DNA from 3 places in the Priestia sp. YIM B13551 genome. Region 2 is predicted to be linked to each of the others. Evidence: riboswitches for the same ligand, from Rfam matches in the RefSeq annotation. Region 2 holds a riboswitch; each other region holds the start of a gene.
The links. Region 2 has a riboswitch for cyclic di-AMP ahead of ACFX4N_RS27905 (APC family permease). Riboswitches for the same ligand answer to the same signal wherever they lie in the genome.
Positions count from the first base shown of each region.

Region 1: it holds a riboswitch for cyclic di-AMP, as region 2 does, so the genes downstream of both, ACFX4N_RS14105 (potassium channel family protein) here and ACFX4N_RS27905 (APC family permease) in region 2, are expected to answer to the same signal.
Region 3: it holds a riboswitch for cyclic di-AMP, as region 2 does, so the genes downstream of both, ACFX4N_RS15060 (APC family permease) here and ACFX4N_RS27905 (APC family permease) in region 2, are expected to answer to the same signal.

Region 1 covers NZ_JBHZOX010000002.1:870,787-879,125, reverse strand. The annotation lists gene cuyA (D-cysteate sulfo-lyase) at 1-571, shown strand, start outside; gene ACFX4N_RS14140 (sensor histidine kinase) at 607-1,956, opposite strand; gene ACFX4N_RS14135 (response regulator transcription factor) at 1,953-2,624, opposite strand; gene ACFX4N_RS14130 (S1C family serine protease) at 2,847-4,121, shown strand; gene ACFX4N_RS14125 (peptidyl-prolyl cis-trans isomerase) at 4,118-5,020, shown strand; gene ACFX4N_RS14120 (hypothetical protein) at 5,330-5,461, shown strand; gene ACFX4N_RS14115 (Lrp/AsnC family transcriptional regulator) at 5,469-5,924, opposite strand; gene ACFX4N_RS14110 (carboxymuconolactone decarboxylase family protein) at 6,045-6,503, shown strand; cyclic di-AMP (ydaO/yuaA leader) riboswitch at 6,619-6,763, shown strand; gene ACFX4N_RS14105 (potassium channel family protein) at 6,888-7,547, shown strand; gene ACFX4N_RS14100 (TrkH family potassium uptake protein) at 7,551-8,339, shown strand, end outside.
Region 2 covers NZ_JBHZOX010000012.1:19,460-27,798, reverse strand. The annotation lists gene ACFX4N_RS27935 (ArsR/SmtB family transcription factor) at 1-86, opposite strand, end outside; gene ACFX4N_RS27930 (MFS transporter) at 254-1,645, shown strand; gene ACFX4N_RS27925 (DUF3231 family protein) at 2,267-3,274, opposite strand; gene ACFX4N_RS27920 (VOC family protein) at 3,888-4,340, shown strand; gene ACFX4N_RS27915 (hypothetical protein) at 4,669-5,451, opposite strand; gene ACFX4N_RS27910 (DUF4430 domain-containing protein) at 5,785-6,159, shown strand; cyclic di-AMP (ydaO/yuaA leader) riboswitch at 6,523-6,667, shown strand; gene ACFX4N_RS27905 (APC family permease) at 6,799-8,339, shown strand, end outside.
Region 3 covers NZ_JBHZOX010000002.1:1,049,713-1,058,051, forward strand. The annotation lists gene ACFX4N_RS15060 (APC family permease) at 1-1,471, opposite strand, end outside; cyclic di-AMP (ydaO/yuaA leader) riboswitch at 1,634-1,775, opposite strand; gene ACFX4N_RS15065 (N-acetylmuramoyl-L-alanine amidase) at 1,967-3,001, opposite strand; gene glnA (type I glutamate--ammonia ligase) at 3,740-5,074, opposite strand; gene ACFX4N_RS15075 (MerR family transcriptional regulator) at 5,158-5,565, opposite strand; gene ACFX4N_RS15080 (methionine gamma-lyase family protein) at 5,757-7,019, opposite strand; gene hflX (GTPase HflX) at 7,034-8,296, opposite strand.

The sequences.
Region 1 (8,339 bases), on a different contig from region 2:
AGAGCTAATTGAAAAAGGTCATAAGCCTTATTTAATTCCAGTAGGAGGTTCGAATGTTATCGGTGCAACCGGATACGCTGCCTGTGCACAAGAGCTGCTTATGCAAAGCTATGAGCAGCAAATAAAACTTAGCCACGTTGTTTGCACAAGCGGCAGCGGAGGCATGCACGCAGGATTAGTGGCAGGCTTTCAAGGTCTTCAAAGTGACGTATCTGTTATTGGAATGAATGTCAGTCGTGCTAAAGAAGAGCAAGAAGTAAAAGTTGCTAAGCTGACGAGTGAACTTTATGATCATTTACATAGTAAAACGCCTTTTAAAAAAGAAGAGATTGTGTGTATGGATGAATACGTAGGTCCAGGATATGCTGTTCCGACAGAAGAGATGGTGGAAGCAGTCAAACTTGTGGCCAGTACGGAAGGGATTTTATTGGATCCTGTGTATACAGGAAAAGCGATGGCTGGTCTAATTGATTTAATTCGAAAAGGTTATTTTAATAAGGATGAAAATGTGGTGTTCGTCCACTCAGGCGGTTCACCGGCTCTTTATGCCTATACATCATTTTTTTCATAAAAAAGCAAGGGATTCGACTCCCTTGCTTTTTTAGTTTATATAGGAATAGTAAGTGAAAACGTTACTCCGGTGTCTGTATTTTCAGCCGTAATTGCTCCATCGTGCATCGTAACAATACGCTTTACAATGCTTAAGCCAATACCGAATTCACCGTTTGCTCCTTTTTTAAACGGTTCAAACAAGTGTTGAAGCACGCTTTGATCAATCGGCGGACCATCGTTGCTGATTGTACATTGAACGTTCGTTTGGTGTTTAGCAAGTGAAAGTGAAACCTTCGTCTCGGCATAGCGCAGCTGATTGTCGAGTACATTTTCAAGAACTTTTGTCCATAGCTCTTTGTCTCCTTTAATTGTTGCGTTTGCGTCGTCAAATTCCCACTGTATTTCAGGGCGCCTCCACCGCAAGCGATCCACTACTTCATGAAGAAGTGCAGTAAAATCAAAGTCATCTTGTGCAAGCTGATGAGTGGACATATAGTCAAGCTTGGTTAAGTAAAGCAAATCGCGGATTTTTTTCTCAAGATTTTTAGATTCATCTTCAATAACTTTTACCGTTTGAGATAAATCACCTTTTGGATAAATGCCGTCTTGAATCGACTGAGCGTAGCTTTGAATAACCATAACCGGTGTTTTTAAATCATGTGAAATATTTTGAAGCAGCGTTTGCTGTGCTTCATCTTTAGATACGAGCCTTTTGCGCATTTGCTCGATCGAGGCGCCTAGCTTGCCAATTTCATCGGAACGGTTGACTGTAACGGGCTCATGCCAATTTTGTTCGGCAATTTTTTTTACATCTTTTTCAAGCGATACAAGCGGCTTGCTTAAATATCTTGATAGCCAAATAGATGGAAGCCAGCTGAATAGAAATACAATTGAAATTACAAAAAGCAGCTGTTTAAACAGAGTAGAAGTGAGCGCGTTGCGATACGTATCCCACGAAAATGAAAGCAAAAAAGCAGGCTGTCCGTTTACGCTTACTTTTCGAATTACATAAAAAAGCGTCCGGTTGCCGAGATCTTTTTCATAGCGAGCGACGATTTTCCGCTGACTGATTGCATCTTCCTGTGCTTTTCTCAAAAAGTCTTGAGGCAACACCCGTGATGAAAAATAAGAGATATCCGCATGTTCAGGCAATAAAATATGATCCACGGTTCGATTGCCAAGTGTTGGTTCACTGTCTTCATTGCTAAAGTAGTATTCACCTGAGCGGCTTGGCAAGCCGTATTCTTTTAAAATATGCTGTTCATTTTCAATAGTGGTATAAATTTCATTCGTGAAGAACTGCCTGAGCGTCGTTGGGAATAAAATAGCGAGCAAAATTGAAATAAGCAGTAAAATACCGGAGATGACGAGCCAAATTTGAAATGCAAGCGACTTGTTTTTCATGCTTTCATCATCCGGTATCCGTATCCGTAAATCGTTTCAATTCGTGCTTGCGGCATTTTTTTACGCACGCGCCTTACTAAATCATCCACCACTCGGTCTGTGCCGAAATAATCTTCTCCCCAAATGAGATTCAGCAGCTGCTCCCGTGAAAAAGCCTGTCCAAGGTCTTTTGAGATAGTGACAAGAAAATCAAATTCTTTAGACGTTAAATCAATCGGCTTTCCATTTTCACTGACCGTACGGGTATGTAAATCGATTTCATAAGGAGTCAGCGTAATGGTATCGGTTTTCTTTTGATTGGAACCATATACGCGGTTTAGCAGTTTGTTTGCTCGAATAACTAGTTCACGAGGCAAAAAAGGCTTTGATAAATAGTCGTCGCTGCCCATTTCAAGCCCAAGAACCCGGTCAATATCGGCATCGCGGGCTGAGATGAAAATAACAGGCACATGTGGCGTTTGCTGCTTGATTTCGCGAATGAGCTGATACCCGTCAATGTCAGGCAGCATAATATCTAAAATCCACAGATGCGGAGGAGTTGCAATCATTTCTTTGGCGTCCGTGCCATTAAAAAATGAGCGAACGTCCCAGCCTTCTTTTTGAAGGTAAAGGGTTAAAACTTCGTTTAAATTTTGTTCATCCTCTACTAAATATAGTGTAAAGCTCAAATTTGACACCTTCCTCTGAATATATGAAAATTAAGGTAAATAAAGCATATTACGCCATATATGCGCGTTTCTTTAAAGGTCTATGTACCCGCTATTATACTACGTGTTTGCTGTTATAAAGAAATTTTTCACAATTTCACACATTGTTTTGATACTTATCCCAAACTTTTATTTTATAGTATAGATAACATAAAATTTGCTACGTTAAAAGGAGTGTTTTTCATGGATCCACGTGATTATGAAAGAGAGCAAGAACGAAAAGAAGAATATGAAAACCGCCAGCAGCGCTATGATCAGTATCAGCCTGCGTCATCATCACAGCCTCCAAGAAGACGCTTATTTCCAGTGATTGCATCTTCTATCGCCGGAGCAGTGCTAGGGGGAGGAATTGTGCTATACGGTGCTCCGCAGCTGGGGTTAATAGATTCAGCTGATACGCAAACAGCGAATCAAACAACGCAGACTCAAACCGCAACAACAACGAGCACCACGCCTCGAACAGTAAGCACAACCGTGAATCAGTCAGATCTTGTTTCAGTTGTAAATAAAGTATCAGCTGCTGTTGTAGGCGTGAACAATATTCAACAGCAAACAAATCCATTTTCTGGAGATACCCAAACGCAAGAAGCAGGAACGGGTTCCGGTGTTATTTTCAAAAAGGAAAATGGAAAAGCATACGTTGTGACCAATAACCACGTTATTGACGGCGCAAGCGAAGTAGAAGTGTCACTTTCAAACGGACAAAAAGAAAAAGCTAAGATTGTCGGAGCTGATGCGCTAACGGATTTAGCGGTGCTTGAGATGTCTGACAAAAATGTTGAACAAGTGGCGAAGTTCGGGAAATCATCGGATTTAGTAGCGGGTGAAACGGTGCTTGCAATCGGAAATCCTCTTGGTGAACAATTTTCTCGTACGGTCACACAAGGTATCGTGAGCGCAGCAAAACGCTCTGTCCCTATTTCAGAAAATTGGAACGTAGATGCAATTCAAACGGATGCGGCGATTAATCCAGGAAACAGCGGCGGTGCCTTGATCAATTCTTCCGGTGAAGTAGTCGGTATCAACAGTATGAAAATTTCAGAAGACAATGTAGAAGGCATCGGCTTTGCTCTTCCAAGTGATGAAGTGCAGCCGACGATTGAACAGCTGATGAAAAACGGAAAAATAACGCGTCCATATATGGGGGTAGGTCTTCAAGATGTAGGTCAGCTTTCAGCTGCAACAAAACAAAACCAGCTAGGCCTAACCAGCGATACGTCTGAAGGAGTTGTCGTAACGACGGTTGAACCATTCTCTTCTGCTTCTGATGCAGGTTTACAATCAAAAGACGTGATTGTTGCCATCGATGGAAATGAAGTCAAAACATCCAGTGATTTACGTCAATATCTATACACAAAACGTAAAGTAGGAGACACGGTAAAATTAGACGTGTATCGAAATGGAAAAAAACAAACTATTTCTCTGAAGCTTTCAGAGCAGCAGGATAACAATGGATGAGTTCAACACCGTTAAAGCTGCTGCTAGCAGTATTAACAGCGTTCGGATTTTTAACCGGCTGCGAAGGGAAGCATTCAAACACGATGTTTCCTTCTGTAGAAATTAGTCAGCTATCTTCTACCAAAGAACTGGCAGCGTATGAGGGAGGCAAGGTGACAGGAGCTGAATTCAACCGTTTTTTAGCCGTTGAAGGGTTCTTAAATCCAGATGCTCCGCTAAATGATACGAGCTACCGCAAAGAGTTATTGCGGCAGCTTGTTATGCAAAAAATCTTAATTTCGCATCTAAAGACAAGCGATAAAGTACAAAAACAAGTCGAGGATATGTGGAAGCAAATTAAACGCTCATATGACGAGGATACAAGAAAACAAGGTTATGAAGTGTTAAATATTCGTTCCAGTGATGTAACCAACCAGCTAACGAATCAGTTTAAATTAGAAGAATATTTTCGTAAACAAATTACGTCTGATGAACTAACTGCTTACTATAAACGTATTGAAAACGATCTAACGCGCGTATCTTTTACGCAGCTGGCTTTTTCCACTTTACATGATGCCGCTGCCGCTGCGGCTGAACTGCAAAAGGGAACATCGCTTCAGGACGTTCAAAAAAAATATGCTGATGTCCAGACAGTGAGCAAAATAGAGAATGCTGATAATCTAAAGCTTTCAAGTTTATCTCCCTCTTTTATAGATGTTTTAAAAAAACAGCACATCGGAGAGAGTAGTGAGCCCATTAAAATGGGTAAAGTCTATTATATTCTTATTTTAAAACAAAAAGATAAAAAAACGGAATCAGAAGTCAAAGAAGAAATGATGAAAGAACTTGTTTTGAATCATATCAACCGGTATATCCAGGATCAACTGCCAAGGTTTCACGTGACTTTCAACCTTAGGTAGTTCCCTTTTATATAGATTGATTGTTTTCAAAAAACAAGCAGGTAAAAGAGCTTTCTATTAATAGAGAGCTCTTTTACATTTTTAAGTAGACAGAAATGTCGGCACCTGATAAAATGAAGTTGTAAAACTTTCATTATTCGGAAAATTTATACCCTCCAGCTTTGGAGGGTTATTTTTTATGCTGTTGGACGAATAAAAGAGGCTGGGACAAAAGTAGTTTAATGGAAAGAAGATCCGAACGATGAATCGTTCGGATTTTTTCGTTAGTATGGTGAACGTATGTTTAATCTATTTATTTGGTTCTAGCTGTTGATTGGAGGGCAAGGCGAAGACTCCTGCGGAAAGCGAAGCCTGGCACGGAAATCAACAGCGGTGTCAAAAGTGATTCATACGAGCTTATTGATCCCATTGTTCGCTTTTAGATTGGACCGCTTTCGTTAGGTTTCAATCACTTTTCATCTTTTAAATGACTCAATAATGCAGGAGCCATCTCCACGTGAGAAAGGGCGATGTGTGAAATCGTTTTGGCATAAGGTGTAATTTCGTTAATAAATTGTTCGAGTACGTGCAGGTGAGGAAGCTGAAGCTTTGTAATAAAGCAGGCTTGCCCGGCGATGCGTTCACAGAATAAAGCGTAGGGATACTGAGAAATAAATCGTTTAAAACGCTCGTGCTCTCCGTTTTTCATGGTTACTTCAATAAAACACGACACAGGCAAATGCAGCTTTTCATAATCAATATCGATCGTATATCCTTTTATAACGCCAAAGCTCTCTAGCTGCCTTACTCGCTCTGCCACCGAAGGAGGAGACAGGTTAATTTGTTTTCCTAGCTCTCGTAAGGAAAGGCGGCTGTTTTGCTGCAGCGCCTGCAAAATCGATAAATCAATTTCATCAATTTTCAATTGAAAACCTTCTTTCTCATTAACGTTTCATTTGATTAGTAATAGTAGATAAGATGTTTTATATGTAATCTGAAATTTCCATTTTTCTTACTATAATAATTAAAAAGGAGTGAGTAAAAAATGGCAAGAGTTTTGTTAGCAAACGAAGAGGGAACAAATTTTGAAAAAGCATTGAATTTAATTCCGCATGTAAAAAGATTGTATGATGAGCTTTACGACACGCTTTGGAACAGCGATATAGTAGAAAAAGAGACTAAGGAAAAAATTAGGCTTTATCTAGCAGGTGTTAACGGCTGTGAGACGTGTATGAGCATGTCATATTTAGGCGATGAGACGCTTAATCAAAAAGTGTTAAGAGAAAAAGAGCTGGAAGAAAAAGATCGATTACTGTTTCGATTTATTGATGTATACCGGGTGCGTCCAAGGGAGTTGACGGATGCTGATATGAATCAATTAAAGAAATTTTACAGTGATACGCAGCTGTTAGAGCTTTTGGCTGTTATTAATTTATTTGATCAATTTCACAAAATGATTGTCAGTTTAGATTTATATGATTTTTGCAGCTTGCAGGGCAAGTGAGATCTTCCCTAAAAATATCTTGACAGACAAAATCCACAGGAGTAAGATAGCTTTCGTGAAGTGAAACGCATCATGAATCGAATCGATTATTCTAAAAAATAGATCATAGACATTTGAATAAAAATCGCTTAATCCATTACGGAGCGGAGGACCCATTATTTACGCACATATTGTGCTCCGGGGTGAATCCTTAAAAAGGTAGGGTTACTCTTAAAACCCGAACCCGACAGCTAACTTCGCAAGCGTTTTGAGGGGGAAGAGTGTGGAAAAACACAGGAGCCTTCCTGTGTTTTTTTGCGCTTTTTTTAAGAAAAGGATGTAATTTTTTAGAAAAAGTATAAGCTAAGAGAACACACAGCAGTTGAAGAAAGGAATAAATACATTATGAAAAAACAGTTTGCTGTATTGGGATTAGGTCGTTTTGGAGGCAGTTTGGTTGAAGAGTTTGCTAATCTGGATGTGGATGTGCTCGCTATTGACCGCAATCAAGAGGTAGTAAATAAATTTAGCAACTCAGCTACATATGTTGTGCAAGCAAACGCGATTGATGAAGCTAGCTTAAAGGGGCTAGGTATCCGCAATGTTGATCATGCGCTTATTTCGTTTGGAGATGATATCGAAGCAAGCGTACTCGCAACCATGCTTTTAAAAGATATGGGCGTTAAGCAAGTATGGGTAAAAGCAGTGAATATGTATCATCAAAAAGTGCTCGAAAAAATAGGAGCGGACAAAGTTATTCATCCAGAGCGCGATATCGCTAAGCGTATTGCTCATCACGTGGTGTCAGAAAAAATCATTGATTACATTGAACTGTCAAAGGATTATAGTATTGTCGAAATTGTCGCCTCTAAGAAACTTCATAATAAAACGCTGTTTGATTTAAACATTCGTGCCAAGTACGGCTGCAATATTATCGGCTTTCAGCGAAAAGACGGGGAAATGGTTATTTCGCCTACCGCACATGAAATAATTGAACAAGGAGATATGCTGATTGTTATCGGACATAATCGCGATTTGAACCGTTTTGAAGAAGAAGGAGTTTAACTCATGAAAAAACAAATCATTAAACTCACCCCTCCGCAGCTGCTTGTCTCTATTTTTGGAGGAGGAATTATTATTGGTGCTCTTCTATTGATGATGCCTTTTTCTACTACTGAGCCAATCCGGTGGGTAGACGCCCTTTTTACATCTACTTCCGCTATGACAGTGACCGGCTTAGCCGTCGTAGATACAGGTACACGTTTTACCGTCATCGGTCAAACGATCATTATGCTGTTAATTCAAATAGGCGGTCTTGGCATTATGTCATTTGCCGTGTTGATTTTTATGATGCTAGGTAAAAAAATTGGATTTAAAGAGCGTATGCTCGTTCAGCAGGCCTTAAATCAGACGAGCGCCGGCGGAGTTGTGCTGCTAGTTAAAAGGCTGTTTATCTTTTCATTTTTAATTGAGTTTGTTGCACTTATCTTCTTAGCAATACGCTGGGTTCCGGAATTCGGATGGTCTAAGGGATTGTTCTTTAGCTTGTTTCATTCGATTTCTGCTTTTAATAACGCAGGGTTTGGACTGCTGTCTGATAACTTAGTTCAGTATGTAGGAGACCCTATTATTAACATAACAATTTCTTTTCTGTTCATTATTGGCGGGTTAGGGTTTACCGTCCTTGCTGATATGTGGGTGAAAAAATCGTACAAAAAACTAACGCTGCATTCAAAAATTATGATTATCAGCACGTTTGCGATTAACGTGACTGCAATGCTTTTTATTTTTTTCTTAGAGTACGGCAATTCACATACGCTTGGAAATTTATCATTAGGGGACAAAGCATGGGCGTCT
Region 2 (8,339 bases):
GTTAAAATATCCATTGGACAAAATCCATCCTTTGCCTCAAATGTATCAGGTAAAAATTCTCTCCTTTCACGATCAAATTGTAGCATCTCAATAATTCTTATACGTATTGGATCTTGAAGTACTCTAAATGTATCGGTTACATGACTATTTTTTATCATAAATTTATTATAATCGTTAGGTTATTGACATTTCAAATAAATTTGAATCATAATGATAATAATTCAAATTTATTTGAAATGAGGGGATTTTCTGTATGAGATTCACACGACAAGAAATTATTAGCCTAGTAAGCATTTGTATCGGTAGTTTTTTAATTATTTTAGATACAAATATCGTAAACATCATCATTCCACCCTTACGACAACAACTCGATTTAACCATTTCACAAACGTCATGGATTGTGAATAGTTATGTCTTGACGTTCGCTTCACTAATACTATTCTTTGCTAGATTGAGTAAACGAATTGGAGCAAAAAATGCATTTATTGTAGGAATTAGCATTTTTATGATAGGTTCATTATTTTGTGGTTTATCAGTAACTTATAATAATTTACTTATTTCTCGAATTCTCCAAGGAATTGGGGCAGCTTTGTTTGCTCCTGTTGCTACCACACTGCTATCTTCAACTGTAATAGAACCACAAAAACGTGCCCTTGCATTCGGTATTTGGTCAGGTACATCAGGCATAGGTTTTGCATTTTCCCCTATGATTGGAGGATTTTTCAATGAATTATGGGGGTGGAGAAGCATTTTTTTTATCAATATACCTTTTACTTTGATTGTTATTGTAACAGCATTTACAGCTATTAAAGATATTAAAAAAGAAGATATTTCAATGTTTATAAAGGAGCAAATGACAGTAGTACTACTTATTTTTACATTTGTATATATAACTCATGAATATAAAATGATGATCCAATTTCCATTTCTGTTTATGACAGGATTCCTAACGCTACTGTTTTTGGGGTGGAACTATGGTAAAAAGTTTAAACAGAATCTTACTCACGTTGTACAACGACAAATGTTTTCAAGATTAAATATTTCAAGTTTGATAAATGGTTTCACTTATAACTTTTCAATATATGGAATTATATATTTCATCTCCATTTACTACCAAGAAAATTTGCATCTATCATCCCTTGAAACCGGTATTAAATTTCTGCCATTAACATTATCTGCGATGTTGTTATCATCGTTTTTATCACCCATATTAGTTAATAAGTTCGGGAAAACTTTAACACAACAACTTTGTTTATTTGCAATTATAAGTGGAAGTATAATTTTATTCGTTTACTTTTCGATAACAAAAGTACCTCCTCTTATTCCAGCCAGCTTTATCCTTCTAGGTTTTTCTGGAGCAATTGCTCCTGTATTAATGAATGCAGCCTTCTTGGCAACTGATGAAATGTACCATAATGAAATATCCTCTTTAGTAAATCTTGCACGTCAAATGGGCAGTGTTTTAAGTGTGATGATTGTTTCTATCATGTTAGATCTCCTTCCAAAGGAAATCGTTATACAGTATTTCATACTATGTACAATAATCATCTCTGCCCTAGCGTACACCTACTTATCCTGGGCAAACACATTTTCGATTAAATCTCTCCGATATAGTAATAAAAAGGATAGTACCCATCACCGGTAAAGATTTCTTTGCCAATTACTCATTAACAATATTCATTAAATAAGTAATGCCTTAATTAATAGGCATTACTTATTTTTGTACCTAGAACGTTGATTATGTTAACTAAAGATGTATACCATATACAGCATAAAAAGAGAAAAAACTCCTGTCGTTGGCCAGGAGTTTTTTCTGTTGAGAATTCAAATAAGAAAAGTGGTAGATGCCTCACGGCGTCTTGGGTAGTTTGCTCGAATAATAATAACTTATTCATTTTTAAGAACTTTTGTTAGAAGTACTATCTGATTATGCAACTCGTTCTTAGTAGGTAAATGTCTACAGTTATCATAATCTGCAAGTAGACATTTAACCTCCCTATAGAATAGGAAATGTTCATAGTTATCGAGCATATTTTCTCCTCCTGATGCTATCCCTATCTTTTATATGTACCCCTTCAACACGTTCTTCTAACACATGATTTCCGATAAACAACATTATGGTAACTAGCTTTGAGTATGGTATACAGCTTAAAGAAATAAAAAAAACTACCAACCGGAAAGAGGTAGTTTTTCTATAGCGCAAATGGAATCGTGCTGATGCTTCATTGCATCTCGAATAGTTTGCTCAAGATATTAGAGTTATTATTTATTGTTTTTCTTTTGCAATTTCTTTTCTATTAGGAGCAAGTGGTGGCTGTTCTAGCCACTTGTTTTTCACCATAATATCAAACCAGTTTTTGGTGATTACTAGATTTTTTAGAATGGCTTTTTCATAAGCTACACCAAGGTCTGTTCTCATGGCTGATGCTAGACCTGTCCCGTGATATATTTGTGCAGTTTGAGTCAAGAAACCAATATGATACAACATTAATTTATCCGAAAAAGGAGAGTCTTTTGACGTTGTAACTTCTGATTCCCACGACATTGGAACTGGCAAATTATCCTTGTGCATAATTTTTGTTAAGGCTTGTATGTTTTCATCAGCCGTTTTTTCAGAATGCTCCAAGAACTCTCTTACCTCTTTCGATTCAGTGACTTGACTGAATCCGATTGAAAGAGCTTTAGCCATAATGCTCTTTTTAATGTTAAGAGAACTACTGATCATTTCTGTAGCAGATAAAACTCTACCTTTTCCGAAGAATCCATCAGAAAAATCTTTGGTAGATATAAATTCAGGGCTCTCGTTAGGATAGAAATAGGGGTCTCTTTGGAATTTTCCTTTTTCAAGCAATAACTCAATGGTTAAATCGTACATATTTTTTGCATCATTATCACATGAATTGTAAAATTCCCGTAAGTCCTTTCTAACAGAAACACTTAAAGAAGTTGTATGTCCCAACAAACCATGCACAGTCATAAGATGCAAATAATTTAAGCAGAATGTGTCAGAAAACAATCTCTCTGCACTTTTATTAAGGTCGGACTCAGTAAATCCAATTGGAACGGGAAATCCATCTTTCTCAAGGAAGGAAACAACCTGCTTCTTTTGCTTTTCGAAGGTCTCAAGGGCAATTAAAAAAAGGTTTTTTATTGATTCGTCTTCAATAATAGAAAACATATACCTATTTACTATATCAGTCATTGTTCCGTTTACATACTCCCCCCAAAGTGTTCCTATTTCGGAAGATGTAAGTTTTAAATTATCATTTTTCATTTTCTCACCTCTTGCGTATTATTTACTAATTTATTAATAGATATGAATTATTTCTTGAATTAATGGGACTTGAGTTGAAGAAGGACAATGAGAAATCACATATCCTTAATGCCACGTATTGAATATATCTAATACAGAAAAAGGGAAGCTCACATTTGTGAGCTTCCCTTTTAGTTTATAGGTTCCTGATGTTAAGTAAATCGTTAAGTATTTCATAAAAATAATTGGTTTAACTATTTACTCTAGATGACGACAAATAGCGTCTTTTTCTACAATATACAACAAATATGGCCTAGTGACAGGTAGAAATATTTTGTGGGGAAGTCGAAGTTGTTTTACCGAATAGCAACTACGGTATCGAATTTTTGAAACTATTTAAACATGATGGCATTCACGAAATAAGGTTGGCAAATATTCCAATAGTAGAAGGTTTAAGAGGTTTATGAAATGTTGTTCGTTAACAAGATATTATATGACATATCCGAAAACCCAGTTTCACATTTCCCTATATTGTGACAAGGTGTTTCTTGTTTGAAAGGGATTTGAAACTTTTTAATAGAATAATTATGAAGATGGTCAGATAATAAATTTTTACACATAAGGAGATAAAACTATGGCAAAAAACAACTTACTAAGAATGGACAATGTCAGCATCGTTGTAGAATCCCTTGATGACGCAATTTTTTTCTTTGAGGAGATTGGCTTGAACCTCGAAGGGCGAGCCACTGTCGAAGGTGAATGGGCTGGTCGCGTAACCGGATTGGGTTCTCAGTGCGTAGAGATTGCTATGATGGTTACCCCAGATGGCCACAGCCGACTTGAACTCTCGCGATTTCTCACCCCACCTACTATATCAGATCACCGGACTGCTCCTGTAAACGCCCTCGGTTATCTACGCGTCATGTTTACCGTTGAAGACATTGACGAAATGGTATCGAGACTCACTAAGTATGGTGCTCAGCTCGTTGGCGAAGTGGTTCAGTACGAGGACTCGTATCGGCTCTGCTACATTCGTGGAATCGAAGGACTTCTAATCGGTTTGGCAGAACAACTTGGTAACAAATAAGTAAGTGACATTTTATAAAAAGCCTTTACTGAAATATACATTACTGAAGTAAAAATATTCGAAGAAAATTCCTATTCAATAAAAGTGCGCAATTCACCTGTAAAGGTTCTTTTGCTGGCTCACTTCCGGAAAGAGGTATTATGTTAACTACGTTTGTATAGAATATACAGATTAAAAAGAGAAAAACTCCTGCTGTGTCTGAACAGGAGTTTTTCTCTTTTTATTAACAGAATGTCCTTTTGATGCCATTGCTTGCATCTTGGGTAGTTTGCTCTGGTTACGATGTTTTAATTCATATAAATGTAGCAAAAATCTGCATGTCACCTTGTCACTTTTTTCCCTTTTCGATATAAAATTCTGGGTTTTGATAGGTTTTCTCTAGAAAGTTCTTTTGTTCTTTTTCAGCAAGCTTATTATTTTCAACTGTATTGATATGAGCATCATAAGTGGCGAACCCATAAAGAGAAGGGAAAAACAGTAACCATTCTGGATTTAATATGTTGGTAGCTTTCTGGATTTCGCCTAAAAAGAGAAGAGAAATAGCTTCAAGAAGATGAGAATAGTAAAAGAAAACGACGGTCCAAGTAACAATAAAAAAAGCAACGATTATTCGATGAATATAAAGCTGACCTAAACCTGGCATAAATAAGGACCATAGGATAGACATAATAGGGTTTCTTTTATCCAAGTAGTTAATCTCCATAGCTCCCATACTAAAGGAATTAAAGGTGTGATTTTCTCTTTCAGCTAAGAGATATATTTTATTTAAATCAACCGTCGTTCGATAACTATCCCATATGGCAAAGATATAAACAGGAATATAAATGAGAAGCCACCTAGTGTTTAGTGACTCTTTCGCCATGTCTATGTCCCCTTGAAAGGAATGAATCATAGCCACGTTTATATTTGACTGGAGATTAATAACAACTTCCCAAATAAATAAAACAAATCCTCGAAGATATTTAGATAAAAGTAAATGTCCGAAGCCAGGAAAGGCTGCTGACCACCAGGCTATAATGTAGGGATTTCTTAAGTGAATCTGAGTGGTTCCAAATATACTAACGTGAGCTATATAGCGTCTTGCTGTGTTATCGTTTGTATAGTTTTTCATGTATGTTCTCCTATGGAATTATTAGGGGAGTGAAAAAAACGTTTTTTACATCTTTAATCCATAATTAACATACTTTGATATATTTATTCTGTTTTACACGTTTAAAATACCTAAAAATCCTTCATGAGATAAAAAGTGTTTTTAGATATTAGGTTCCTAGAAAATCCATTATGGTAACTAAGTTCATATATGATATTTATTAAAAAAGCAGAAAAAACTCCCTAACACCAGGAAATTTTTCTGTTGCGTATTAAACACTGAACTATATTTAAAAATTATAATTTTCACTAAAGTGCTCATAATATGGTAAATACGTCAAAAGGAGATACAAAAATGCTTATTAAAAAGATACTGATATTTTTACCAATATTCCTTTTTGTTATTTATTCCCCTACGCACGCATTAGAGATGACGAGTACTTTCAGAATTGTAAATGATAAAAACGAGACGATTGCTTCAAAAGAAGTTTCATTTCAAGAAGGTGAGACATTATACGAAGTAACAAAAAGGGCCTTTAACATAGAAGAATCCCAAGGGAATATTATATCTATAAATGGTATCCATTCAATTCCAAAGAAAAATATACATTGGGCTGTTTTTGTAAACAGGAATTTTATAGAGTTAGGTTTAGATGAAGTCACGCTCAATGAAAATGATGAGGTAGTATGGGCTTTGAAAAATTGGGATAATCAAGAAATTTTAAAGTAAATAACATAGAAAATTAAAACATCCTACAAAAAGTAGTTGGTTATTATTCTAACTACTTTTTTGTAAGTTATAATTTCCGATAATGCTGATTATATAAACTAGAGGTGTATATGATATGCAGCTGAAAAACAGAAAAACCTACCCTGGTGTGTGATAGGGTAGGTTTTTCTGCTACATTATTTAACCAAAGGACTGAAGCCTCACGGCGTCTTGAGTAGTTTGCTCAAGATATCAAAATTTATTTATCTACATAAAAGAGAAAAACAAATTATATGAAAATTAGTTTTAATTGAAACGGCTCTTTACAAATGTAAAATTCAGGCGTATAGTACCTACCATACATATATGATCTTGCTATTTTCATACCTTTTATCGCTTAATCCACTAAGGAATGGGGGACCCATTTTTGTGTGCACTTGCACTTGGGGTGAATCCTTCGAAAAGAAGGTAGGACTACTCTAAAGGCCCGAACCCGACAGCTAACCTCATCAGCGTTTGGAGAGAAGGTTTGCTTTTATTTGTCCTGGAAAGAACACTAAGCAGAACCTTAGTGTTCTTTTTTGTGTTTTTTTTCTGAGATAGGGAATGATGAGAGTAAACTAATATAGGTAAATGGCAAAGGTTTCAGGAGGAGTTTAGATGAGTTATTCATCCCTAAAACGTTTATTAATTGGGAGGCCACTTAAATCAAAAGAGTTAGGTGAACAAAAGCTAAATAAGGTCAAGGCATTAGCTATTCTTTCATCTGATGCACTTTCATCCGTGGCGTACGGCCCAGAACAAGTCTTAATTGTGCTTGCTACCATTGGAATGATCGCATTTTGGTACTCCATCCCAATTGGTATTGGGGTACTTATTCTTTTAACGGCACTTATTCTTTCGTATCGCCAAATTATTTATGCGTACCCAGAAGGGGGAGGGGCGTATGTTGTATCGAAATATAATCTCGGAGAAAATGCAGGTCTTATTGCCGGAGGATCTTTATTAGTAGACTATATTTTAACGGTGTCTGTAAGTATTTCATCTGGAACTGATGCATTAACGTCTGCTTTTCCTGTTCTTCATGACTATAGAGTCATCATCGCTTGCTTATTGGTTATTTTTATTATGGTTTTGAACCTAAGAGGGGTAACAGAATCTGCGTCAGCCTTAGCCTATCCTGTTTATTTGTTTGTTCTTGCACTACTTCTATTAATAGGTGTAGGCATATGGAAAGTAGCGACTGGTCAGGTTTCTCCTGACGTTCATCCAGCCTTGGGAACTGTAGTTCCAGGGATTAGCTTATTCTTACTACTACGAGCTTTCTCATCGGGGTGTTCAGCCCTTACAGGTGTTGAAGCTATTTCTAATGCTGTAACGAACTTCAAAGAACCAGCTGCACGAAATGCAGTTCGTACACTTGTTGCGATGGGTATTATTTTAGCTATTCTGTTTTCAGGTGTCATGTTCTTGGCTTATTGGTTTGGAATTGTACCTAAAGCTGAGGAGACGGTTGTTTCCCAGCTTGCTTCCCAAGTATTTGGACGAAATGGTTTCTATTATTTTGTTCAAGGTACGACGGCTTTAATTTTAGTGTTAGCTGCCAATACAGGCTTTTCAGCCTTTCCTTTACTGGCTGTTAATTTAGCTGTAGATAAGTATATTCCGCGTATGTTTACGATACGTGGTGATCGTTTGGGCTATTCAAATGGAATTGTCACACTTGGAATTGCCTCTATTGCGCTCATTATAGCGTTTCAAGGTAATACAGAACGGTTAATCCCTTTATATGCGGTTGGAGTATTTATTCCATTTACGCTATCTCAAACGGGCATGATTGTAAAATGGCTAAGAGAAAAGCCAGCTGGCTGGCAAGGGAAATTAGTGACCAATTTTATAGGAGCTTTTATTAGCTTCACGGTACTGATTATTTTCTTTACAACAAAATTTTCACAAGTATGGGCTGTTTTAATCTTCTTACCTCTTATTGTCTATCTGTTTCACCGTATTAAGAACCATTACGTAGAGGTAGGAAAGCAACTTCGCATGAAGCCAGGAGACAAAGAAGCATTAGCACTAGAAGGAAATGTAGTCATTATACCGGTTGCAGGCTTAACAAGGGCTGTCGAGAATTCCATTAACTATGCAAAAATTATTGGAGACACAGTGATTGCGGTCCATGTGGCATTTGACCGTGAAAG
Region 3 (8,339 bases), on a different contig from region 2:
AATTTTCTACTACCTTTGTCATTCCTGCTACAGGAACAATGACCACACTTCCTTCAAGCTTTCCAATCTTTTCTCCTTGCTTAATGCGAAGCTGCTCTCCTACCGCTTCATAATGCGTATGAATGCGATGAAAAATATAGACAATAACCGGTAAGAAAATGAGCACGGACCATACTTGTGAAAACTTCGTTGTAAACAAAATGATTAGCACAGTTAAGGTAATAAGCGCACCAATTAAGTTAATGGTTAGCTTTCCTTGCCAGCCGGCCGGCTTTTCTCTAAGCCATTTGACAATCATGCCTGTTTGAGAAAGCGTGAATGGAATGAACACTCCAACTGCATAAAGAGGGATTAATTGTTCAGTCGCTCCTTTAAAAGCTACAATTAAGACAATAGAAGCAATTCCAAGGGTCACAATTCCATTTGAATAGCCTAGTCGATCGCCACGAATTTGAAACATTCTTGGCATGTATTTATCAGACGATAAGTTGACAGCCAGCAAAGGGAAAGCTGAAAAGCCCGTATTCGCTGCTAGCACTAGAATTAGAGCTGTTGTGCCTTGAATAAAATAATAAAATCCATTTCGTCCAAACACACTCGATGCAATTTGTGATACAACCGTTTCATCTGCTTTTGGAGAAATGCCAAGCCAATAAGCTAAAAACGTGATGCCCGAAAATAAAACGGCTAAAATACCGCCCATCAGCATTAATGTATGAACAGCATTTTTTGCACCTGGCTCTTTAAAGTTAGGCACTGCATTTGAAATAGCTTCTACACCTGTCAATGCCGAACAGCCTGACGAAAAAGCTTTTAATAATAAAAACAAACTAATACCTGGCACTACTGTACCGAGAGATGGATGAAGCTCAGGTGAAACTTGACCTGTCGCTATTTTAAACAAGCCTACCGCTATTAACAAAATAAGAGCAATAACAAATAAATAAACCGGATAAGCTAATACAGAAGCGGATTCTGTTACACCACGTAAATTTAAAACGGTAATAAAAATCACCAGCAAACACGCAATTACTACATTGTAATGATGCAGCGTTGGAAAAGCCGAAGTTAAAGCATCGGTTCCTGCTGAAACACTCACGGCAACTGTTAAAATATAATCTACTAACAGTGACCCCCCAGCGATAAGCCCAGGATTTTCTCCTAAATTGGTTTTCGAAACAATATAAGCTCCTCCGCCTTGCGGATACGCATAAATAATTTGACGATATGAAAGAATTAAAGCCGTCAGGAGTACCAATACCCCAATCGCAATTGGAATCGAATACCAATAGGCAAGGACGCCGACTGTTGCAAGTACAATCAAAATTTGTTCTGTTCCATAAGCCACTGAAGATAAGGCATCTGAAGATAAAATAGCCAGTGCTTTAAGCTTACTAAGCTTTTGATCGCCTAACTCTTTTGTTTTAAGCGGCTTTCCAATCAATAATCTTTTGAGAACTGAATAGTTCACGCAATTTCCCTCCGATGATTGCCTAGCTACTATTTACTATTCATTGCTAAGCTCCGTTACAAGTTCACGAACAAGTGATATCATTCCTAAAAAATACCTTTTTATGTTAAAAAAGCGCACAAAAAAAACACTAAGGGTTCTCAGCGTTTTTACACAGCTTAAACCTCCTCTCCAAAACGCTTATGGGGTTAGCTGTCGGATTCGGGCTATGAGAGTAGCCCTACCTTTAAAAAAAGGATTCACCCCAAGTGACAATGCACAAATTTGGGTCCCCCACTTCTGACGAATTAAGCGATAACAGGTCAATATAATTTTCGGTTAAAGGGTATGATCGATAACATGTTTCTTTCATAACTATCCTTTGTTCTTAGATAATATACTCCCGTACAAATGGTTTGTAAAGCATTATTTTACGTAAACCATAAAATAGTACTTAAGGCGCTTTTAACAGAAAAACAAAAGGCCTTCTGCTCGCTTACAGAAGACCTTTTTGCTTTAACTTTTTGCTTTTAAAACGGCTGCTAGCTTGTTTTTCGTTTGAGGACCATAAATGCCATCTACATCATAAGGAAGATACACAAGCTGAAAACGTCTTACTGCATCTTTCGTTTGAACTCCATATATTCCGTCTACTGACCCTACTTTAAAATTAACTGCGTTTAATGCTCTTTGAAGCTGTTTCACGGCTTCTCCAGAATCACCTTGCTTTAAAATTCCATTGGGAAGTGGATATTGTTCAGCAGGTGGTGTTGGAGATGGGTTTGGTGAAGTCCCTGAAGGAATAACAATTGTTTTTCCAACCTGTAGTGTTAAAGGATCAGAAAGCCCTGTATTCGCTTCTTGAAGCGCTTGTACTGTTATATTGTACTTCTGTGCAATACTGTACAGCGTATCTCCTTGCTTGATCGTATACGTTTTTGTACCTGGTTCAGAAGGTGATGGATTTGGTGTTGGTGTTGGATTTGGGTTTGGAACTGCACGACGGGGTAAATTCAAATAGACGGCAATTCCTTTTGCATACGATTCACCCATGCTTTTTAAAAAAGCTTCGTTTTGGAGAAGTGCTGCATCGGTGCGGTTATCAATAAAAGCTATTTCAGTTAGTACTGCGGGCATATTTGTTAAGCGAAGCACCGCATAATTGGCTGACTTTCGACCGCGATTCGGATGATTATACGATAGCAGCGTTGGCTGTACTTGGCCGTGGACAATTGATTGAAACGTTTTACTGGCATTGCTAGCGCTTCTGTAAACATAATCTTCGTACCCTGTTCCTCCACCGGCATTTACGTGAATAGACATAAATGCATCTGCTCCCCACGAATTAGCTTGAGAAGCGCGCTGAGATAACGATAAAAAAGTATCTGTGGTACGAGTGGTTTTAATCGTAAAGTCACTGTAGGTGCTATTTAAATAGCTTATTAAATATTGTTGAATTTTTAAAACTAAGTTTTTTTCATACAGTCCATTCGCTCCAACTGCTCCTGCATCTGCCCCACCATGTCCTGCATCAAGATAGATTTTTTTCATATTACTTGTCCCTCCTTATTGTTAACATATGCACGGGGGCAAAAAGTGCTACGTATACTAGCCTAGCAGGTGAAAAATCACTAAAAAAAGACCCGCTGCCTAATGGCAACGGGTTATTCTGCTTTATAGACAGAATACTGAATAAGGATAGCTCTCAAGGAGTGACAGCTATATGCAGAGTGTTGATTCGTTGATTAAATGATAATAATTATCATTTTCATTTAAAGTATACACTACAAGGAAAGTTTTGTCTATTCTATTATCGTCATAAGCCTATTTAAAAAGAAGAACACCTACAACAATGAGAATAATCCAAATTGGAATGCTTATTAAAATTCCTATGACCAAACCTTTAAAGAAATTTCCTTCTTTCATTTTCCTTACATTCCTCTCCAACAGTATTTTCTATCGATACTGTGCCTGGCTGAAAATTCTCTGAAGTTATACTGAAATACAGTGCAGAGTGAACACATAAACAATCTCTCTATCTGTTATACACTACTTTTACATATAGATTCAATGAGACAAAAAGATTATCCTTTTTAATTCATATAACCAAATTCTTTCCTGTATATAACAAAACAATAAAAAGCCTCCCGTAAATTATACGACAGGCAGCTATACTTGTTTTATGAACAGCTTAGTTCGATATTTAATATACGCATGCAGAATATTATTCATTTTGAAAAACAAAAAAGTCCGAGAGAACGTATAAACGATCTCTCGGACTTTTAGGAATTAATATTGGCTCATGTATTGGTCACGTTCCCAAGGATGAACTTGTGTACGGAACATATCCCATTCGATTTCTTTCGCTTCAACGAAGTGCTCTGCTAAGTGTTCACCTAATGCAGAAACCATAACTTCGTTTGATTGGAAGCTATCTAAAGCTTGAGCTAATGTTGCAGGTAAATCTACGATACCTTCTTCAATACGCTCTTCTTTTGTCATTACATAGATATTACGATCGATAGGTTTTGGAGCTTCAAGGTTGTTCTTGATTCCATCTAAACCAGCTTTTAATAGAACAGCCATTGCTAAATATGGGTTAGCAGCTGGGTCTACGCTACGTACCTCAACACGAGTTCCTACGCCGCGAGAAGCTGGAATACGGATTAATGGGCTACGGTTGCGGGCAGACCATGCAACATAACAAGGAGCCTCATATCCAGGCACTAGACGCTTATAAGAGTTTACAGTAGGATTTGTTACTGCTGTAAAGCTATGTGCGTGCTTGATGATACCTGCGATAAATTGACGAGCAGTATCACTTAGCTCTAGATTACCGTTTTCATCATAAAATGCGTTTTGACCATCTTTAAATAATGAAACGTTACAGTGCATACCTGAACCATTCACACCAAATAATGGTTTTGGCATAAATGTAGCATGTAAGCCATGTTTACGTGCAATTGTTTTTACAACAAGTTTGAACGTTTGGATATCATCACAAGCTTTTAATGCAGCAGCATATTTGAAGTCAATCTCGTGTTGTCCAGGAGCTACCTCATGGTGAGATGCTTCAATTTCAAAGCCCATTTCTTCAAGCTCTAATACGATGTCACGACGGCAGTTTTCACCAAGGTCAGTTGGCGCTAAGTCGAAGTAGCCACCTTTATCATTTAATTCTAATGTAGGTTCGCCTTTTTCGTCTAATTTGAATAAGAAGAACTCTGGCTCAGGTCCAAGGTTAAAATCAGTAAATCCTAACTCTTCCATCTCTTTTAACACACGTTTTAAGTTATTACGTGGATCGCCATCAAACGGAGTTCTATCTGCATTGTAGATGTCACAAATAAAACGTGCTACTTTACCTTTTTCAGATGTCCAAGGGAAAATAACAAATGTATCAATATCCGGGAATAGGTACATATCTGATTCTTCAATACGCACAAACCCTTCAATAGAAGAACCGTCAAACATCATTTTGTTGTCTAACGCTTTTTCTAATTGACTTACTGGAATTTCAACGTTTTTAATTGTTCCTAAAATGTCAGTGAACTGAAGACGAATATACTTTACATTCTCTTCTTGAACTTTGCGGAAAATATCTTCTTTTGTGTACTTTGCCATCGTGTGATCCTCCCCTAAATCTCTATATAATATTTATAATCTATACCCCTCATATACGAACGGCATAAATATTGATAACTTTATTAATGAAAGAACCTGGACATATCTCCTTGATTTAAAGTTGCTCGATTAAAACGGCCTGCTTGCATAAGTTCTGCACGAAGCATTTTTCGCAATTCATCGTCCGTTAATTCTGGCTTTGCTGTTGCTGCCACAACTTTTTCTTCTTGCTTATGCCCTTTTTGCTCCTTTTGAAGATGAAACAGCTGTTTTACACCTGCTAAGTTTACACCTTGTTCAATAAGATCACGGATTTCAAGCAGCTTATCAACATCGTTAAATGAGAATAATCGTCGATTTCCCTCTGTTCTTACTGGTGCAACTAATTCATGTTCTTCATAGTAGCGAATTTGGCGAGCCGACAACTCAGTTAACTGCATCACAATTCCAATTGGGAAAAGTGGCGTATTTCTTCGAATGTTGTCACTCATTTCAGTTCCTCCTTTGGATTAACTATTTACATTGTATGCTATGTTAGTTCACCTGTCAACCGAATGTTAGTAATTCTAACATAAATTTTTCTGAACATTTCTTCTATACAAATAAATAGCACTTCGTTTATTTTTATAAGCCTATCTTTTCTTTCTTAGCGGGGAGAAAAATAGTCTTTCTATCTTATATTTTATAAAAGTTCTTTCGTCAGCATTTGATCTACTGCCATACATATTGCTACTTTTACGTGAGCATACGTTAACCCACCCTGCACGTAAGCGACATATGGAGGCCTGATAGGCCCATCTGCCGTCAGCTCGAGGCTTGCTCCTTGTATAAACGTTCCTGCTGCCATAATCACATCATCTTCGTACCCTGGCATATAAGCAGGATAGGCTGTTACGTGTGAATTAATTGGCGAAGCGAATTGAATAGCCTGACAAAAAGAAACCATTTTATCGCGGTCATCGAACTGCACGGATTGAATTAAATCCGTTCGTTCACTGTTCCACTTCGGTTCACTTTGCATCCCTAGTTCTTCAAACATAGCGGATGAGAAAACCGCTCCTTTTAATGCTTGACCGACTACGTGCGGCGCCAAGAAGAATCCTTGATACATTTCTTGTAAGCTATAAAGCGTCGCTCCAGCTTCTGCACCGATTCCAGGAGTTGTCATTCGGTATGAACAAGCCTCCACTAAATCTTTGCGTCCTGCAATATAACCGCCGATTTTAGCAAGGCCTCCACCGGGGTTCTTAATAAGCGACCCTGCCATCAAATCTGCTCCTACATGCGTTGGCTCGATTGTTTCTACAAATTCACCGTAGCAGTTATCAACAAATACTGTAACGTCAGGCTTAATACTCTTTACAAAAGAAATCATTTCTTTTATTTGCGCGACTGTAAAAGAAGGACGAATGCCGTAACCTTTTGAGCGCTGAATGCCTATCATCTTTGTGTGCTCATGAATAGACGCTTTCACTTCCTCAAAATCCACTTGACCTTGCGCTGTTAAATCTACTGATTTATAGCTAATATTATATTCTTTTAAAGAGCCTACGCCGCTTCCTCGTATACCAACAATTTCTTCAAGGGTGTCATAAGGCTTTCCGGTTATATATAATAGTTCATCTCCAGGACGCAGTACACCAAACAGCGATATGCCGATTGCGTGCGTACCTGAAATAATTTGCGGACGCACCAGGCAAGCTTCTGTTCCAAAAACGTCCGCGTATACTTTCTCCAACGTATCGCGGCCTAGATCGTCATATCCATACCCCGTTGTCGGATTAAAATGTGAATCACTCACTCGATTTTGCTGAAAGCTTTGCAGCACCCGAAATTGATTTGCTTCAATGCGCTCGTCAATTTTCTCATGCACGGGCTTAATTTGTTTTTCTACTTTTGCAGCAAGTTCTCGAATGCGTGCCCCGTTTTTTAACTGATCAAACATCATTTCTTTGTTCCTCAACTTTCTTCAAGCGTTTGTAGCTTTTTGTAAAGGGGATGCTCTTTTGCAATATACCCTTTGCACTGATACTTCTCAGTTTCTTCATTGAATTTTAACGACTCAACAATAGAGACCGTTTTGAGTTCAGCGAGCATTTTCCCTTCATAAGCCGGCAGCAGCACATGAAAAAACGCCATTTCTTTTTTCATTTCTTCTTGAATTCTTTCCCCAAGCTTCACTAAATCAGCGGCTTTAAAAGCGCTCATTGATAACGATGTCGAAGCGGATGGGACAAATAGTTCATGCTGCATATCTTCTTTATTGTAAACTGTCAGCATCGGAATGTCCGTTACGTTCAGCTCTTCTAGTAAGCGATGCACTGTTTTTTCGTGGTTGTTGTAATCTGGATTAGATGAATCTACCACGTGCAGAACAAGGTCAGCTTCGGTTACTTCTTCAAGTGTTGAACGGAACGCGGCTACTAACGTTGTTGGAAGATCTTGAATAAATCCAACCGTATCCGTTAACAGAGCCGTTAATCCTGACGGAAGCGTATACTGTCTTGTCGTTGGATCAAGAGTTGCAAACAGCTGATTTTCTTCAAAAATACCAGCTTCTGTTAAACGGTTAAAGATCGTCGATTTACCAGCGTTCGTATAGCCCACAATTGCAATTTGATAGACATGATTACGCTTACGTCTTTCTCGATAACGTTCGCGGTGACTTACCACTGTCTTTAACTGACGCTTAATTTCATCAATTTTACGGCGAATATGTCTACGGTCGCTTTCAAGTTTCGTTTCACCAGGACCTCTTGTTCCAATTCCGCCTCCAAGACGCGATAAAGCGGTACCTTGTCCTACTAACCTAGGTAGCAGATAATTTAATTGAGCAAGTTCCACCTGCATTTTTCCTTCTCGCGTTTGAGCACGCTGTGCGAAGATATCCAAAATCAGCTGCGTGCGGTCAATAATACGCGCAGATAACCCTGCTGACAAATTGCGGATTTGACTCGGTGACAATTCATCATTAAATACAATTAAATCAGGCTCTAACTCTTCTTCAAGAGCTACAAGTTCTTCTACTTTCCCTTTTCCAATATAAGTAGCTGGATGAATGCGATCGCGCTTTTGCGTTAACCTTACCAGCACTTCGCCTTTTGCAGTCTCAGTTAAAGATGCTAGCTCATCCATTGAATATTCAAAACGTTCGTCATCGTCATGAAGCTGACATCCGACTAAAATTACGCGTTCAAGTTCAGTATTCATTTCTGCTGTCAAAGATTTTTCCTTCCCTTACTATTAAATTGACAAATCATTCATA